Casimicrobium huifangae: one gene and its partner. The protein of the gene in region 1 interacts with the protein of each later gene in a pairwise test. Links are inferred from orthologs where the notes say so. Each region holds a gene or a part of one and is shown on either strand. Other genes may lie near its edges.

Region 1 (4,461 bases):
GGGTGCCGGCTGGCGCCTGCGGCAAGGTGCCTTGGCAAACCTATGTTGCGAGCGATGTGGACGACGCGACTGAAGCCAATCCGGTGCGCCGCATGCGTCATCGGGTGGCCGAGGAGCCGAAAGCCGACGTCAAGGTGGTGCTTACCCGGCTACTGCTGTCTGATGCGCGCTGGCAACTGGTGCCGGGAAGTCACATGCTGCTTCGCGAGATGGCCGACGGCGCTACACAGGCAGCGGATATGGTGTTCGTTGAGGGAGTGCGGCTGGCGCATTTTCCGTTGCGTTCTCAGCAGCAGTATCAGCAGAAAATCCTGCTGGGTTGGCTATCGACGCGTTTGCAAAACCCGACCGAGATGGTGGCGGCCGAGTCAGGCCAGCAGATGACGGCGATGTTCTGGCATTGGCGCGAGCTGTTCGCCCGCTTGCTGACCGATCCGTCGCTGACGCCTGCGGACCTGCGCGAGCATGCCCTGCGCATGTATGTTGACCGCGTGCCGCTGAATCATCCGTTCACTGCTCACGCGTTGCTGGAGGACCCGGTCGCGGTTGACTACGCCCTGAGTCTGACGACTGCGCACGACAGCATCGCGCTGGTAAGCCTTGCGCTTTGGGCGGATCGCCTGTTGACCCGAGTTGGCGAGAAACTCTGACGGCCGGCTTTCATGGCGCTTGCTGCGCTATGCTGGACGAGGTTAATGACCGCGGCGGTGTCCGCCATCACCTGTTTCCAGCAACCCTGATCGAGGCCGACCCATGAATGCATCGGTGCAGCACTTCACCGTTCAACGCAACAATCCAGCGCAGGGACGCTGGCATCGGGCCCCCTTGCCGGCTGTCGGTGCTGGCGAGGTCCTGCTTCATGTGGATCTGGTGTCCTTCACTGCCAACAACGTCACCTATGCGATGTTTGGTGAGCGGATGAAGTATTGGGCGTTTTTCCCGACCAACGATGCTGCGAGCGGCAGCATTCCAGTGTGGGGATTCGCAGACGTGGTCGCATCGGCGGCCGACGGCGTTGCGGTTGGCGAACGTTTTTATGGCTACTACCCGATGTCCAGCCATCTGCTGGTGAAGCCGGCGCGCGTCGGTCCGGGTGGCTTTCTCGATGCCAGTGAGCATCGGCGCGAACTGCCCGCGATTTACAACCAGTACGTCCGCTGCAGCACTGACAGCATGTACCGCCAGGACCGCGAAGCCGAGCTGGCGATATTGCGGCCGCTGTTTGCGACCAGCTTTCTGCTGGATGACTTTCTTGCCGACAACCAGGACTTTGGCGCGACCAGGGTTTTGTTGTCGAGCGCGTCGAGCAAGACGGCTTACGGAACGGCGGCCTGCCTCGCGGCGCGCGGCGGCGTGGAAGTGGTCGGATTGACTTCATCGAGCAACGCTGACTTCGTCAATGCGCTCGGTTGCTATTCACGGGTGGTGACCTACGACGCGCTGGCATCGCTGGATCCGTCGGTGCCGACTGTTTATTGCGATTTCGCCGGCAACGCTGCGCTACGGGCTGACATCCATCGTCACTGCGGCGATGCATTGACCTACAGTTGCAGTATTGGCGGCACCCATTGGGACCATCTCGGCGGCGGCGGCGCATTGCCCGGTCCACGTCCGGTACTGTTCTTTGCGCCAAGCCAGGCCAAGAAGCGGGCCGGTGAGTGGGGGCCGGACGGCTTGCAGAGGCGTCTGGGCGAGGCGTGGGAGCGCTTCATCACGCAGGTGACATCGGGCCCGACAAAGTGGCTGACGGTGGCAACCTCATCCGGGCAGGAGGCGATCAGCAAGGCTGTTGCCGACGTCATGCAGGGGCGGGTGCCACCGAACGAAGGCCATGTTTTGCGTTTCGGCAGTTAGGCACGGGTCGATTGCCGACTGCTTCATGGGGCTTGTGCGTGGCAGCAGCTTTTCGCTGAAAGTACCATTGGATAAGGGCTACAGCGGCAATCAGTCCGTTGTCGACTTTCAGCCTTTTGGTGGTCATCGCCCTGAGCGTTTGGCCTTTTCAGCGAAAAGCTGATTTCTCTGGCTGACAGGCTCGGACAGGAGCGTGCGCGTGCGGGTCACCCCAACAGGGCAACTGTGATCCAGTAGGACACCAGCCCGGCAGCGATGGACAGCAGGCCGATCATGCGCAACTGCCCGTCGCTAAAGCGCGCCAGTCGCAGCATCGTCTCCCGCCAGGCTCTGGGCGCCAGAAACGGCAGCAGGCCCTCGATCACGAGCACCAGACAAAGCGCGGCGAAGAAGTCCACAACGGCAGCCGGTCTGGCTATTTGCCCTTGCTGCCCTGCTTCAGGAAGCGGAAGAAGTCGGCGCTCGGATCGAGCACCATCACGTCGCTCTTGTTTTTGAACGATGCCTTGTAGGCTTCGAGGCTGCGATAAAAGGCATAGAACTCTGCGTTCTGGCCATAAGCCGCGCTGTAGATGGCAGCCGCCTTGGCGTCACCGGAGCCCTGCATCTCCTGTGCCTTTTTGTAGGCCTCGGCGAGGATCACTTGTGCCTGCTTGTCGGCATCAGCCTTGATGCGTTCGCTCTCGGCAGCACCGGTGGAGCGCAATTCGGCAGCAACACGCTGACGCTCCGAGCGCATGCGGTCGAACACACGGGTGGACACCGATTCATCGAAATCCACGCGCTTGAGACGGACGTCAACGATGCGAACGCCAATTTTCTTGGCATCAATCTCGGCGGCATCACGAACGATCGCCATGATTTTTTCGCGATCGCCGGACACCACTTCCTGCAGCGTACGCCGCCCGAATTCTTCGCGCAGCAGCGAAGTTACAGTCTGGCCGATCCGGCGTTCGGCCTGCTTCTCGTCGCCGCCGACGGCACGGTAGAACTCGCGGGCGTCGGAGATTTGCCACTTGACGAAGGAGTCCACCTGTACGGGCTGGTTTTCCTTGGTGTTGAAGCGCTCCGATTCCGGGCTGTCCATCGTCAGGATCTGCTTGCTGTACTTGCTGACCGTCTGAATGAACGGAATCTTGAAGTTGAGGCCCGGCTTGTCCTTGATGGCGACAACTTCGCCGAGCTGGCGGACCATGGCGAATTCGCGTTCATCAACGGTGAACAGCGTCTGCGAGAACGCAAACACCACGACCAGGAATGCGGTGAGCAGGGGAGCGATCTTGTTCATGTTGTCAGCTCCTTTCTAGTTGCGCGAGTCGCGGCCACCGCGAGTGGTGTCGCGCGTGTTGCTGCTGCGGGTGTTGCCGGGTGCCTCCACCGCCGCAGCCGGATCGGGCAGCGGCGCACTCGGACGCGCCGCCTCAGTTGCGCTGCTGGCGCCAAGGCCGGTGCTGGCAGCGGCGCGGGTGCCATCCATCAGCTTGTCGAGCGGCAGATAGAGCAGGCTCTGACCCTGTCGCTGGTCAACCAGCACCTTGCTGGTGTTGCCGAGCACCGACTGCATCATGTCGATGTAGAGGCGCTCGCGAGTGACCACCGGGGCCTTGTTGTATTCGCCGACGACCGAAGTGAAGCGCGCGGCATCACCCTGGGCGCGGGTAACAACGCTCTGCTCGTAGCCGGACGCTTCTTCCAGCAGACGTGACGCACGGCCGCGTGCTTCGGGGATGACGCGGTTGGCGTAGGCCTGGCCTTCATTGACCTGCTGCTCGCGGTACTGCTGCGCTTTGACCACGTCCTGGAAAGCCTCGTTGACCGCCTCGGGTGCGGCAACAGCCTGCAGATTGAGCTTGCTGATGGTGATGCCGGTGCCGTAGCGATCCAGCAATTGCTGCATCAGCTTCTGGGTGGCACCGGCGAACTCCTCACGACCCTGATTGAGCAGGAAGTCCATTTTGCGTTTGCCGACCACCTCGCGCATGGCGGTTTCTGCCGCCTGCACGACCGCTTCCTCCGGCTTGCGGTGGTTGAACAGGAAGGCTCTCGCGTCCGACAGCGTGTATTGCACTGCGAAGGCGATATCGATGATGTTGAGATCTTCCGTCAACATCTGCGCCTGTTTGGCGTCACGGTTGCGACTGGCCCCACGGAAGCCGACCTCGACCGAGCGAACCTGGTTAAGGTTGACGATGGTGCGGGACTCGATCGGCCACGGGAAATGCCAGCGCGGGCCCGGTTCGGTGGTCTCGACATACTTGCCGAAGCGTTGCACGATGCCGCGCTTGCCTTCGTCAACGATGTAGAACCCGGTGGCGAGCCACAGCAGGGCGCCTACGACGAGGGCCAGCACCAGGCCGCCCGCCGCAAAGCGCGGGCTGATCGGTGGGAATGGCGAACCGCCACCACCGCGTTTGCCGCCTTTTTTGCCACCGAAGATCTCGCCGACGCGATCATTCACCTTTTTCATCAGCTCGTCGAGATCGGGCGGGCCATCCGGCTTATTGCCACGACCGCCGCCGTTGTTGCCACCCGGTGGCGGAGATGAGGGCGGGGGAGGCGGACTGCCGGTCGGCTGCTGTTCGCTGCCCTTGTCGCCGCCTTTGTCGC
Region 2 (5,177 bases), 470 kb from region 1 along the record:
TCACGGCGGCGACTGTAGCCGGCATTGCTGCCGCCATCCGCGCCATCGTCGCCGCCGAAGCGGGCCGCGCTGCGCCGGTTTTTCGGCGCCCAGCCTTCGCGACGCGGCGGTGGCGGGACCGGGTCGCCGAAGCGACGGCGCTCTCCAGTTGCATTGCCTTCGCGGCCACTGCGGCCTTCGTCGGTGTCACGCGGGCCAGCGCTGCGGGGCGCGCGCGATGGCGGGGCCGAGGCCGCCGCCTGGCGTGGCAGCTTGCTGCGTGGACCGCGACCAGACGAAGCCTTGACTGCAACAGCGTCCTGACCGGCGGCGACATCGTCATTACCGCTGTCACCCGCGTTGCGCCACAACACCAGCAGTTTGCCCAGATGCTGCACGCTTTCGCAGCCCATTTTCTGGCAAATCTCGGCAAGGAAGGCCTCGCGCGTCTCGCGCTCGTCTGACTGTACGCGCACCTTGATCAGCGCATGCGCGGTGAGTGCGAGGTCGATCTCATGCAGCACGGCGGGGGTGAGGCCGTGCTGGCCAATCATCACCACCGGGTCGAGATGGTGCGCAGCCGCGCGCAGGGCGCGGCGGGCGCTGGAGGACAGACTGGAGGTGGGGGCCATGTGAGCTTTCGTATTTCTTGTTCGGCGGAATTGGCTGCAATTATCTCGCGGCAAACCCCACCTGCGCATGGGGCAGTTGCTCGAAGACCGATAATTCGGGGCTTGGCACCCGCTTTGGCCCTATCGCTCCCGGTCCCTCATGCTCAATCCTGCAGGCAAACGTCACAAGTCAAACAAGGACTGGCTGGTCGAGCACGTCAACGACCCGTACGTGCAGCGCGCGAAGCAGGAAGGTTATCGTTCGCGTGCCGCGTACAAGCTGATTGAGCTGGACCAGAAAGATCGCCTGCTGCGTACTGGTGGCGTGATTGTCGACCTCGGCTCGGCGCCTGGCAGCTGGTGTCAGGTAGCGGCGAGGAAGGTAGGCGCCAGCGGCAAAATTGTGGCCATCGACTTGCTGGAAATGCAGGGCATGAACCACGTCGAGTTCATTCAGGGCGACTTCAGCGATGAGCAGATATTGCGGCAGGTGGAGGCAGCGCTGGGCGGAGCCAAAGTGGATCTGGTCATGAGCGACATGCTGCCGAACATGACTGGCGTGACTGCAATTGATTCGCCGCGTGCAATCTACCTGTGCGAATTGGCGGCCGAGTTCGCCCTGGCCCATCTGAAGCCCGACGGCAAGTTCTTGACCAAGGCGTATCAGGGGCCGGGCTATCAGGAATTTTTCCAGCAGCTCAAACAGCAATTCAAGACGGTGGTCAGCCGAAAACCCGACGCATCCCGTGATCGCAGTGCAGAGATATACCTTTTGGCCAGTGGCTTGCGGTAGTGGTGAGCGCACGCATACGCTGCAGCATCTTTTCGCTGAAACGACCTATGCATAGGGCCTGTATCCAGATTCCATGCAAAGTCGATAATCTGCCTATTGACGTGCTGAGCCCTCGTTGAATGGCGCTTTACGAAGAAAGATGTTGAGCCGTAGCGGGTGGGCATCGGTCTGCGCCAGACGGGTCGAAGCGTACCCGTCCCTGCGTTTTTCACGCCCGGAAGCCGTGATCGGTTGTTGGTTGCCGTGCGCCGATGGTGGATCGCGCTGAATCAGGCACTTTGTCGGCATTTGACGACACAAGTCAAAGGTTTGCCCGATCGTTTCGGCGCCACTCTTGAAAAACCGGCCCCGCCCTTAAAATCGTAGGTAAGTGTGGCTGCCGCTCTCCCCGCCTGTTGCGGGCTTGGCCGTCACCGGAGTGTCGCGTGAACAACATGCTCAAAAACATTGGTATCTGGGTCGTCATCGGTCTCGTCGTGCTGACTGTCGTACAGCAATTTGACAAATCGAGCCGCAAGAGCGACGCCGTGGCGTATTCGCAGTTCATCGAGGAGCTGCGCGGCGGCAAGATTTCCGAGGCGAGCATTGAGGGCCGCAACGTCGAATACCGCACTTCCGACGGCAAAAAAGTCACCTACATCCCCGGTGGCTACGACAAGGACCTGATCAACGACCTGCTCAAGAACAACGTCAAGTTCTCCGGCAAGCCGGAGGAGCAGCAATCGATCCTGACCTCCATCCTGTTCTCGTTCGGTCCGATCCTGCTTTTGATCGGCGCCTGGATTTTCATGATGCGCCAGATGCAGGGCGGCGGCAAAGGCGGTGCCTTCAGCTTTGGCAAGAGCCGTGCGCGCATGCTTGATGAGACCAACAATTCGATCACCTTCGCCGACGTCGCCGGTTGCGACGAGGCCAAGGAAGAGGTGACCGAGATCGTCGACTTCCTGAAAGACCCGAGCAAGTTCCAGAAGCTCGGCGGACGCATTCCGCGCGGTGTGCTGATGGTCGGTTCGCCGGGTACCGGCAAAACGCTGCTCGCCAAGGCGATTGCGGGCGAAGCCAAGGTACCCTTCTTCTCGATCTCGGGCTCCGACTTCGTTGAAATGTTTGTCGGCGTTGGCGCGGCCCGCGTCCGCGACATGTTTGAGCAGGCCAAGAAGAACGCGCCCTGCATCATCTTCATCGACGAAATCGACGCGGTCGGCCGTCAGCGCGGCGCCGGTCTCGGCGGCGGCAACGACGAACGCGAGCAGACGCTGAATCAGATGCTCGTCGAAATGGATGGTTTCGAGGGCTCGCAGGGCGTGATCGTGATCGCCGCGACCAACCGTCCGGACGTGCTCGACCCGGCGCTGATGCGTCCGGGCCGCTTCGACCGCCAGGTTGTGGTGCCGCTGCCCGACATCCGTGGCCGCGAGCAGATCCTGCAAGTCCATATGCGCAAGGTGCCGATCGCCGCCGACGTCAAGGCACACGTGATCGCACGTGGCTGCCCGGGCTTCTCGGGTGCCGACATTGCCAACCTCGTGAACGAGGCGGCACTGTTCGCGGCGCGCGCCAACAAGCGTCTCGTCGACATGGAAGACTTCGAGCGCGCCAAGGACAAGATCTACATGGGCGCCGAGCGCAAGTCGATGGTGCTGACCGAGGACGAGAAGCGCGCCACGGCGTACCACGAATCGGGCCATGCGATCGTCGCGGCCAGCCTGCCCAAGGCCGACCCGGTGCACAAGGTCACCATCATCCCGCGTGGCCGCGCACTCGGCGTCACTTGGCAGTTGCCGGAGCGTGACCGCATCTCGCTGTACAAGGACCAGATGCTGACCGAGATCTCGGTGCTGTTCGGCGGCCGCATCGCCGAGGATCTGTTCGTGAAGAACATCTCCACCGGCGCCTCGAACGACTTCGAACGCGCGACCAAGATCGCGCGTGACATGGTGACCCGCTACGGCATGAGCGACCTGCTCGGCCCGATGGTCTATGCCGAAAACGAAGGCGAGGTTTTTCTCGGCCGCAGCGTCACCCAGACGCGCAACGTTTCGGAAGAGACGCTGCAGAAGGTCGATCTCGAGATCCGTCGCATCATTGATGAGCAGTACGCAGTGTCGACGAAGATCCTCAAAGACAATGCCGACAAGGTTGAGGCCATGACGGCGGCGCTGATGGAATATGAAACCATCGACGCCGACCAGATTGCCGACATCATGGCCGGCCGTCCGGTGCGTGCAATAAAGACATACAACACGCCTGGAAGTGGTGGAGGTGACTCATCGGCAGGCACTGCAGTGTCCACCGATGGCGCAGACAGCGGGGGTAAGGCGGATGCAACATCGCCTGCGGCGGCTTCTTCCAAGGCTGCTTCCGATACGCCCTGACCCGACCGACGGGTCAGGCCTACGCTGGGCGGCCTTAGGGTCGCCTTTGTCGTTTTGGTCGGCGATGCTGCGCGACGGCGGCGGTATGACGCGCATGGTGACTGTGCCTTTCGCCAAAGCCAGCCTGACTGCGGCGGCGGCGTTCTGCGCACTGGCCAGCGGTACCGTACACGCTGCCGATGGCAGTGGTGATGTCTCCGACCTGATCCTTAACCTGTCGCGCTACACATCCTGGCCAGCCTCTCCGACGCGCAAGCAGTTGACGGTTTGTTATGCGCACGGCGGTGCGATGACGACCAACGCGCTCGTGACCGATCAGAACGTGTCCATTCGCGGGCTCCCGGTGCAGTGGCGTCAAATCGCCACGCCGGCACAAATCCCCGGTTGCATGGTGCTCTGGCTCAATGCCGACGTACGTCCGGCGCCGCGCGACTGGCTGGCGGTTGCGGCTGATCAGCCAATATTGACGCTCAGCAACTTTGCCGACTTCACCGCTGACGGTGGCGTAGTCGGCGCTTATCGGGTCGGTACCGATTGGCGTTTTGAGATCAATCTTGAAGCCTTGCAACGCACTAATCTGAACATCGCGGCTGCTGCGTTGCGCCTCAGTCAGAAGCCCAAAGCAGCGCCCGGCACCGGAGAATCGCGATGACTTTGCGGGAATTCTTCAGCCGCTACTCGCTGGCCCGTCGCGCGACGCTGATCACGGTACTGACCTTGCTGGCGATGCTGGCGCTGGCCGGTCTGACGCTGGCAACCCTGTTCCTGCGTGCCCAGATCGAGCACAGTCGTCTGTCCGCCCTGACTCAGGCCAATGTTGCCTCCAGCACCATCACCGCTGCCGTGCGCTTCGGTGGCTACGACGTGATCGCCGATTCGCTGCGCGTCTTCGATACTGGTCCCGGACACGATTCGGTTGCCGTGTTTGACCGCAACGGCAAACTGGTCGCTCAAGTGGTCGCCCCCGGCGAATCAAGCTTTCCGTCAACGCTCGTTGAAGTATCGCGGCTTGTCACCAGCGTGATTGATGCTTCGCCGGTGCAATATCCCTTGCGCGACGATGCCGCCGGCGGCGCCGGACCGCTGCTGGCGACGCTGGTGGTGAATCCGAATCAGAATGCCCTGCAGGCTGCCGTCAGTCGAGCGCTGATGACACTTGGCATTGTGCTTGGAATCACTGCGCCTGCTGGCGTAATCGTTGCCCAGAGTCTGAGCCGCGCGATGTTGCGGCCAGTTGCCGAGCTGACGGCGTGGGCAGAGGAGGTCAGCAAATTGCGCAACCTGGCTACTGTGGCCCCGATGCCGCAGAGTGGGGCGCACGAGGTGAACCGGCTGACTGGCAGTTTCGAGCGCCTGGTTTCGCAGGTGGCCGAACAAAATCGCGAACTCAAGCGCAAGCAGTACGAGCTGAAGGCCTCC

The links. Proteins that work in one complex are often made in the same cells at the same time.
Region 2: the proteins of hflC (region 1) and ftsH interact in binary tests that used the Escherichia coli proteins (3 or more experiments, as listed by UniProt). The link is inferred for Casimicrobium huifangae from one-to-one orthologs.

What each region holds. Positions count from the first base shown.
Region 1 is NZ_CP041352.1:1,575,834-1,580,294, forward strand. What follows is about bases 1,207-3,982. They hold hflC (protease modulator HflC), read right to left. Parts: upstream 3,143-3,982; coding sequence 2,270-3,142; downstream 1,207-2,269. Other genes in these bases: FKL89_RS07265 (DUF2855 family protein), read left to right, coding at 1,207-1,854; FKL89_RS07270 (DUF2065 domain-containing protein), read right to left, coding at 2,061-2,252; hflK (FtsH protease activity modulator HflK), read right to left, coding at 3,158-3,982. Outside these bases: FKL89_RS07260 (glycosyltransferase family 2 protein), read left to right, coding at 1-650; more of FKL89_RS07265, read left to right, coding at 754-1,206; more of hflK, read right to left, coding at 3,983-4,461.
Region 2 is NZ_CP041352.1:1,101,558-1,106,734, forward strand. The notes cover bases 1,320-4,283. They hold ftsH (ATP-dependent zinc metalloprotease FtsH), read left to right. Parts: upstream 1,320-1,808; coding sequence 1,809-3,758; downstream 3,759-4,283. Other genes in these bases: FKL89_RS05110 (RlmE family RNA methyltransferase), read left to right, coding at 1,320-1,383; FKL89_RS05120 (YfiR family protein), read left to right, coding at 3,805-4,283. Also shown: FKL89_RS05105 (YhbY family RNA-binding protein), read right to left, coding at 1-611; more of FKL89_RS05110, read left to right, coding at 751-1,319; more of FKL89_RS05120, read left to right, coding at 4,284-4,410; FKL89_RS05125 (diguanylate cyclase domain-containing protein), read left to right, coding at 4,407-5,177. UniProt on the Escherichia coli protein: Acts as a processive, ATP-dependent zinc metallopeptidase for both cytoplasmic and membrane proteins. Plays a role in the quality control of integral membrane proteins.